One region of the Chimaeribacter sp. YP20170169 genome, then DNA from elsewhere that is predicted to be linked to it. Evidence: predicted binding sites of a transcription regulator. Region 1 holds the regulator's gene; the other holds the start of a gene.
What was found. Region 1 encodes Fur, which represses iron uptake genes when iron is present. Its sites were predicted from a motif close to ATAATAATGAGAACNACTATCAA; they were not measured.
Positions count from the first base shown of each region.

Region 1 (4,420 bases):
CCGCGATGTCGCGCAGGTGCCTGCCGCCTCGCTGCGTGGGCAGATCATGCCAACGCCGTTGCAGGTGAAGGTGAGCGCTGGCGACGTGGTGCTGGACAAAGGATTGGCGGCTGATTTGTCAGCGCTGCCGATGCCGTCACAGCAGGCGGTACGGGCGCGCATGGCACTGCTGGGCCTGACGGAGCAGCCCGGCGGCTACCCGCTTACCACCCGCATTGACCGTAACGCCTTCAGCGGCAAGCAGGCGGTCGATGGGGCCTATCGGTTGGTGATTGGCGAGCGCGGCGCGGAGGTGGTGGGCTTCGACCACAGTGGCGTCTTCTACGGCGTGCAGTCGCTGCTCTCTTTGGTGCCGGTCAATGGCGAGAAGCGCATTGCCCAGCTGACGGCTGAGGATGCGCCGCGCTTCCCTTACCGAGGGATGCACATGGACGTGGGCCGCAACTTCCACAGCAAGGCGGCAGTGTTGCGGCTACTGGATGAGATGGCGGCCTATAAGCTCAATACCTTCCAGTTCCATTTGAGTGATGATGAGGGCTGGCGCATTGAGATCCCCGGCCTGCCGGAGCTGACGGAGATCGGTAGCAAGCGCTGCCACGACCTGAAGGAGACGCGCTGCCTGCTACCACAACTGGGGTCTGGCCCCTTTAGCAACAATAACGGCAGCGGCTACTTCAGCCGGGCGGATTACATTGAGATTGTGAAGTACGCGCAGGCGCGGCAAATTCAGGTGATCCCAGAGATAGACATGCCAGCCCACGCCAGAGCGGCGGTAGTTTCAATGGAGGCACGCTATCAGCGGCTGCAACAGGCTGGCAAACTGGAAGAGGCGGAGGCCTACCGGCTGCTCGACCCGACCGACACCTCCAACACCACCTCGGTGCAGTACTACGATCGCCGCAGCTACCTCAACCCCTGTATGCCGTCGTCGCTGCGCTTTGTTGACAAGGTGATTGGCGAGATTGCCGCCATGCACCGGGAGGCGGGGCAGCCGCTCACCACCTGGCACTTTGGCGGTGATGAGGCGAAAAATATCCGCCTTGGGCCGGGCTACCAAGATCTGAAAGCGCCAGCAGACCCGACGAAAGGGGCCATCGACCTGAGCAAAGAGGATCTGCCGTGGTCGAAATCGCAAGTGTGCCAGACGCTGGTCAAATCGGGCGGGGCCACGGCCTTTGACCACCTCTCCAGCTACTTTGCCATCCAGGTCAGCAAGCTGGTCAAGGCGCATGGCATCGACCGGATGCAGGCCTGGCAGGATGGCCTGAAGGATGCGAAAGATGCCCGCGCCTTCGCCACCCCGCGTGTAGGGGTAAACTTCTGGGATACGCTCTACTGGGGCGGGGCGCAGACTGCCGGCGAGTGGGCGGCCAAGGGTTATGAGATTACCCTCTCCAACCCTGACTACCTCTACTTTGACAAACCCTACGAGGTCAGCGCCCGTGAGCCGGGCTACTACTGGGCCACGCGCGCCAGCGATGAAGCCAAGATCTTCAGCTTCGCGCCGGACAACCTGCCGCAGAACGCCGAGACCTCCGTTGACCGCGACGGCAACGCCTTCACCGCCCGCAGCGATGCCCCGTGGCCGGGCGCGCACGGCATGTCCGGGCAGGTGTGGAGCGAAACCATCCGCACCGACAGTGACCTGGAGTACCGCATCTACCCGCGCCTGATGGTGCTGGCGGAGCGCGCCTGGCACCGCGCCGACTGGGAGCTGCCGTACCAGCCTGGCCGGGAGTTCCAGGGCGGCAAGACCCACTGGGTCAACCGTGATCAACTGGCCACCGACTGGCAGCGCTTCGCCAATCTGATGGGGCAGCGTGAGATCGCGAAGCTGGATCGGCAGGGTGTCGCCTACCGGCTGCCCGTGCCGGGGGCGCGCATCAATGCCGGCGTGCTGGAGGCAAACGTGGCGCTGCCGGGGCTGGTTATCCAATATTCAGTAGATGGCAAAAACTGGCAGGCGTATAACCCGCAGGCCAAGCCCACGGTAGGGGAGAAGGCGTGGGTGCGCACCCTCAGCCCAGATGGCAAGCGCGTCAGCCGTAGTGAGGAGGTCGCCCTCTGACGACATGGCCCCGCCCGGCCAGCGCGCCGGGCAGACAACAGGCGAAAAAAAACCGCATCAAAGCGGTTTTCACTGGCAGTTACCTGCCGCTCCCGTGCTGACGGGAGCTTTATACTGCGGGGGGCGTCCTGCGTCCCGCAGATTGGTTACTTGTCGTGCAAACCTTCGTTTTCGCGACAATCACCGGCTTCACAATGACCATAGAGGTAGAGGCTATGGTTGGTCAGCTTGATGCCATGTTTCTTGGCAATTTCACGCTGGCGGATCTCAATAGATTCATCACTGAATTCAATCACTTTACCGCAATCAAGGCAGATCAGGTGATCGTGGTGCTGCTGCTGCGTCAGCTCGAATACGGACTTGCCGCCTTCAAAGTTGTGACGGGTCACGATGCCGGCGTCGTCGAATTGGTTCAGCACGCGGTAAACCGTGGCCAGACCAATCTCTTCGCCCATATCAATCAGCTTCTTATAAAGATCTTCCGCACTGACATGATGGCATTCCGGATCTTGCAGCACTTCCAGGATCTTAAGTCTGGGAAGCGTGACTTTCAGGCCGGCCTTCTTTAATGCGGTGTTATTGTCAGTCATGCGGATTCTGTCCTGTTACTATGCTATTCACGTTGAGGCATACAGCCTATGACATCAGGCGGCGCAACGGTTTTAATTGCGTCTCATTATAGAACTCACGGGTTCAAAAGAAAACGCCGCCTGTTAACGCCGTTCGCGCCATTGTTAATACACTGTTGCAATGCGTTGATGGATAGGAAATACACCGGCGCCAGTGTACCCCGATACTGTATAAAGTTACAAACTTGTAGCCGATCTTTTGGTGTCTGGCGGGATAAATCCGGCCCGTTCGGTCAGAAATCGACACCCCGGGCCGTGAGGGAGCTTAGCCGATGATCTCAGCCAGGCTCAGCTCTTCGGAGATCTGCTTCACCCAAGCGTCGACGCGCTCGTTGGTCAGCTCCGGCTGGCGGTCTTCGTCAATGGCCAGACCAATGAAGTGGCTGTCGTCGGCCAGGCCCTTGGAGGCCTCAAAGTGGTAGCCAGCTACCGGCCAGTGGCCGACCAGCGTCGCGCCGCGCGGCTCGATGATGTCACGCACGGTGCCCATCGCGTCACAGAAGTACTCCGCGTAATCTTCCTGGTCGCCGCAGCCAAACAGCGCCACCAGCTTGCCGTTGAAGTCGATCTCTTCCAGCGTCGGGAAGAAGTCATCCCAGTCACACTGCGCTTCGCCGTAATACCAGGTCGGGATGCCCAGCAGCAGGATGTCAAACTTTTCCAGATCTTCTTTGCTGCTCTTGGCGATGTCATGCACTTCCGCCACATCGGCACCCAGTTGCTTCTGGATCATTTTGGCGATGTTCTCAGTGTTTCCGGTGTCAGATCCGAAGAAGATTCCCACTACGGCCATATAATTCTTTAACCTCTTGTTCTTAATTAATTTACCTGCCATTGACAGGTGCGGATGCTGCTGATGATAGCAAAGTCACCGCGGGGTGAACATCATCACGCCGCCGCGCCCAGGGAGCCAGCCGGCTTCCCAACAGCCAGAATGGTCAAATATTCTATCGGCCAAATGGCGCGGGTGTTATCGCCTTTGTGTGCTTGCGGCGCTTTTTTCCTGCATTGGTGCCCTACGATCAAAGACATCCGCGGGCAAGCGTTAGGGAGGGCGGGGGAGGAGGCAGGGCCATGCTGGCGGCGAAGGGTGTCACCGCCGGCAGGCCGTCAGGCGTCGTCTTGCTGCTTGCGCAGTTGCGCCAGCAGCATCTGCTCAATCAGCTCGCTGCGGCTGATGTTCTGCTGCTCCGCCAGCTTATTGAGCGCGTCCACGGCGTCCGCGTTGATCTTCAGCTCTACCCGGCGCAAGCCCCGCACCTTGTCGCGTCGCAACTGGTTACGTTTGTTGATCCTGAGCTGTTCATCACGGGAGAGTGGATTGGTTTTTGGGCGTCCCGGCCGGCGTTCATCTGCGAACAGATCCAGCGTGGTGCGATCCGTTTGTTCTTTTGCCATAGGTAGAGGTACGACTAAGGAGTCAACATCTGCCTGCGCCTGAGCACAGCCGGATGGCTCGGTGAATACATGTTGAGGTCAATCAACCTTAACCCACTTTACCGCCGCCGCGCGGCGTAACCGACGCTGACGGGGCAAGACATAGCGCGCCATAATACCCCAGCACGCGCGGCCTGAACAATGCCTAACTGCCTGTTCGGCTTCATCTGTTGGCGTTTCACCCCGTTTCTCACTCCGTGCGATCAATCGGGGCGGCAGGTGCCAGAGGTGGAAAAACCTGACAGAATACGCGCCTTCTGCTCAGGGATTAAGCATAAATGTTTGA
Region 1 covers NZ_CP176824.1:2,765,136-2,769,555, reverse strand. Annotated here, with positions in the region: gene ACK3SD_RS12580 (beta-N-acetylhexosaminidase) at 1-2,068, shown strand, start outside; gene fur (ferric iron uptake transcriptional regulator) at 2,215-2,658, opposite strand; gene fldA (flavodoxin FldA) at 2,963-3,490, opposite strand; gene ybfE (LexA regulated protein) at 3,808-4,095, opposite strand.

Region 2 (4,420 bases), 1.7 Mb from region 1:
CATCTCCACCCACGGGCCAAGCGACAGCAGCGCCGTCCCGAAGGCGACGAAGATGCCACGGAACACGATGGCCCCAATCACACCCCAGTAAAGCACGCGGTGGCGCAGGCCATCCGGCACCTTAAACCAGGCGAAGATCGCCATCATCACAAACAGGTTATCGACCGACAGCACCTTCTCCAGTGCATAGCCGGTGATAAACAGGTTGGCGACGGCGGCGCCGTGGTGGATATAGAGGAAGCCGGCGAAACCCAGGGCGGTAGCCACCCAAAAGATTGACCAGCCCACCGCGCCTTTCAGGCTGATGGCATGGTTGCCACGGTGGGCAAACAGGTCAATCAGCAGCGCGGCAATTGACAGGCCAACGAATACGCTGACTGTCTCCAGAGGAAAACCAATATGAACTGACGCCATTATCTCTTCTCAATCAAATACGCTGCCGTGAACGGCAGACCTGTTAATTATCGTGCGCAGCGCCGGGGCGCCATGCCGGGCCATTGTAACAGCAGGGGGCGCGGTGCCTGACGAAAAAAGTACAAGAAAAAAGCGGAAGGGAAACAGGGCGTGGCACACGCCGCCCCAGAGCGGGGCGGCGGCAGAGGGATCAGAGGTTTTTCAGCGCCTTGACCGTCTCTTCGATGTCGATCTCCAGCTCGGAGAAGGTGTAGGTCTTGTTCTGGAAGGTGGTGACGTTCAGCATCTCCAGCGGGCGGGTCGCGCCCTTCTCTACCTCGGCTTTCGGGCGGATGCGCTCCATCAGCAGGCCAGCGGAGAGGATGGTGTTCTCTTTGTCGATGTGGGTCTCAACCGGCACCTGTTTGGTGAAGCGGTTGAAGGATTTGATGCTGGTGATCTTGATGCGCTCACCGGCGATGTGGATGTACTTGCTCTCGGGCGCCACCTTGACCGCATAGGCTGACAGCCCCTTGCTATTGGTGGTCGGCTCGAAGGTCACGGCGGCATCCTTTTTCAGCAGCTCCGGGTTAGCTACCTTCACCACGTGAAAATAGCGATTGTCGCCGTTCTCATCCTTGATGAATCCGAAACCTTTCTCTTCAAAATATGTCGTTACCGTACCGTGCATCATAAATTACCGCCTGACCAATCTGTAAAAAGCCTATTTTAGTCGAGCCACGCGCAGAAGTCGCCTGCTTTGCCATGCCCGGTGGCGGGGCGGCGGCCAAAAAAAAACGGCCCCCGAGGGGGCCGCCGTGGCGTGGGCTGGCTTACTGCCCGCCGCTCTGCTCCATGCCGACCAACCCCACCTTCAGGTAGCCTGCCTGACGCAGCGTGTCCATCACGCCCATCATCGTTTCGTAATCCACGGATTTGTCCGCGCGGAAGAAGATGGTGGTCTCTTTGTCGCCATTGGTCTGGGCGGCCAGTTGCGCCGTCAGCTGATCGCGCGCGATCGGCGTTTCGCCAACATACAGCTGCTTCTCGGCGTTCACGGTCACGAACAACGGCTTCTCCGGGCGCGGAGTTGGCTTGGAGGTGGAGGCCGGGAGGTTGACCCGCACATCCACCGTCGCCAGTGGCGCGGCCACCATGAAGATGATCAGCAGAACCAGCATGACGTCGATGAACGGCGTCACGTTGATCTCATGCATCTCACCACTTTCGTCCAGATCTTCGTTTAAACGCATGGCCATAACAGATTACCCCACCCGCCACTGCGGATTGGCCTTCGCCGGTTTGCTGCCAGCGCTGGCGGCCAGATCCAGGTCACGCCCCTGCAGCAGCATGATCTGCGCGGCTACGTCGCCAATCAGGTGGCGATAGGAGGCGATCAGGCGGGCAAAGATGTTGTAGATCACCACGGCCGGAATCGCGGCCACCAGACCGATGGCGGTAGCCAGCAGCGCCTCGGCGATGCCCGGTGCCACGACGGCCAGGTTGGTGGTCTGGGTTTCGGCGATGCCGATAAAGCTGTTCATGATGCCCCAGACGGTGCCGAACAGGCCGATAAACGGCGAGATGGCACCGATGGTCGCCAGGAAGCCGTTACCGCGCCCCATGTGGCGGCCGGCGGCCGCAACGCGGCGCTCCAGGCGGAAGCCGGTGCGATCTTTGATGCCAGCGTTGTCGGTGGAGTCGGCGGAGAGCGCCAGCTCGTTTTGCGCGTCAGCCAGCAGGCGGGCGCTGATGCTCTTCTCGTCGAAGTTCTCAACGATGGCGGCGGCCTCATCCAGCGAGGTGGCCGGGGCCAGCGCGCTCAACTCGCGGCGCAGGCGGCGTTTAGCGGCAAACAGCTCACTGCCCTTGGCGAACAGGATCGCCCAAGTCACCACGGAGGCCAGCAGCAGGCCAATCATCACCGTTTTCACCACCGCGTCAGCGTGGTGGTACATGCCGAGCACCGAGAGATCCTGTGGGATAACCGGCTGGGCGCTGGAGGCGGCAGGCTGGCTGCCCGTGATGAGGGCAGGTGTGGCCGGGGCATCTGATGCCGGGGTGGTGGCGGCCACCGGGGCGGCAGCAGCGTCACCGCTTTCCGCGGCCAGTGCTGGCCCGCTCAGGCCCGCCAGCAAAAACAGGGATACGAATGCCATACGCCAGCGGCGAGGAGAGTGCTGTGCTGCCGTTGTGGACAGGGCAGATTTCATTTTCATGCGAGCCGTATTCACGCTGCGCCTCCAACCAAAAATCGTCAATGTTGAGGAATTAATCAGTGCGGGATCATATCAAACGCAGCGGGGATTGATAGTAGTTCTCATTATTATTTACGTTGCCGATAGATCAGGGCGGAAACAATAGGAATATCCATATGTGGCGGGCAAGCAGGCCACTCGCGCCCGGCGAAAGCAGGCGGCGGCAAGCGGTGTTTTTTTAGCCGCATCACACTTCCCACACCTGCCCCGGCATAGGCCGTGATGCAGATCCGATTTATTTTAAAAAGCTATTTCAACAAATTTTCAATAACATTTCAAAGCGTATAATCGTGTTAATAAAGTGTTTCAAAATCGCTGGTTTGTTGGTGCTTACTTCTTTTCAAGCCCTCGCTTATCCAGCACTTCACCACCGCAAGATACCACCCTGTGTCTGACGAACAATAGCGGCGCGGCTATGCGCCCGATCTCTGGAGAGTCCTATGAACGTGCGTAAATCCCTGCTGGCGCTTAGCCTCTGTTCCGCCAGCCTGTTCCTCAGCGGCCAGGCCGTTGCCCAGACCATCAAGGCCGCCGACGTCCATCCGCAGGGTTACCCCAATGTGGTGGCGGTGCAGCACATGGGTGAGAAGCTGGAGAAGGCAACGGATGGGCGGCTGGAGATCAAAACCTTCCCCGGCGGCGTGCTCGGTGATGAGAAGCAGATGATTGAGCAGGCGCAGATTGGTGCCATCGATATCATCCGCGTCTCGATGGCACCGGTCGCCGCCATCCTGCCGGAGATTGAGGTCTTCACCCTGCCCTACGTGTTCCGCGATGAGGATCACCTGCACAAGGTGCTCGACAGCCAGATCGGCCAGGAGATCGGCAATAAAATCAGCAACGATCCCAAATCGCGGCTGGTGTTCCTTGGCTGGATGGACTCCGGCACCCGCAACATGATCACCAAAACACCGCTGACCAAGCCGGAAGATTTGAAAGGGATGAAGATCCGGGTGCAGGGCAGCCCGGTGGCGCTGGCAACGCTGAAGGCGATGGGGGCCAACTCGGTGGCGATGGGCGTGAGCGAAGTGTTCAGCGGCCTGCAAACCGGCGTGATCGATGGCACCGAGAACAACCCGCCGACCTTCGTCGCGCATAACTACCTGCCAGTGGCGAAGTACTACACCCTCACCCGTCACTTCATCATCCCGGAGCTGTTCCTCTACTCCAAGGCGCGCTGGGACAAGCTGAGCAGCGAGGATCAGCAACTGATCCTGAAACTGGCAAAAGAGGCACAAGCGGAGCAGCGCCAGCTGTGGGCCGCCTATAACGAGAAGGCCCTGCAAACCATGAAGAGTGGCGGCGTGACCTTCCAGGAGATCGATACCCAGTACTTCTACACCGCTACCCAACCGGTGCGCGACCAGTATGGCAAGGCGCACCAGGATCTGATGCAACGCATCAGCGACGTCAAATAAGCCCCCGGCGGCCTGGCCGCCGGGCGTTTCAGCCTGATAACCGGGGGAGTTATGGCCCGTTACTACCTCTCATCCATGGATATTCTCTACCGCATCGCGATGTGGATCTCTGGCATCGCCCTGCTACTGATGGTGGCGGTCATTCCCGTCGGCATCTTCTACCGCTATGTGCTCAATCAGGCGCTCTCCTGGCCGGAGCCGATCTCCATCCTCTGCATGGTGACCTTCACCTTTGTCGGCGCGGCGGTCAGCTACCGCGCTGGCTCGCACATCGCGGTGGCGATGGTGACGGATCGCCTGCCGCCGCTGTGGCAGAAGGTGGCCTCCACTCTCACTGACCTGCTGATGCTG
Region 2 covers NZ_CP176824.1:584,174-588,593, reverse strand. Annotated here, with positions in the region: gene ACK3SD_RS02675 (TerC/Alx family metal homeostasis membrane protein) at 1-414, opposite strand, end outside; gene ACK3SD_RS02670 (cold-shock protein) at 605-1,084, opposite strand; gene exbD (TonB system transport protein ExbD) at 1,227-1,652, opposite strand; gene exbB (tol-pal system-associated acyl-CoA thioesterase) at 1,659-2,606, opposite strand; gene ACK3SD_RS02655 (TRAP transporter substrate-binding protein) at 3,092-4,069, shown strand; gene ACK3SD_RS02650 (TRAP transporter small permease) at 4,121-4,420, shown strand, end outside.
Region 2: the regulator Fur is predicted to act here: its motif matches at 2,701-2,723, upstream of exbB (tol-pal system-associated acyl-CoA thioesterase).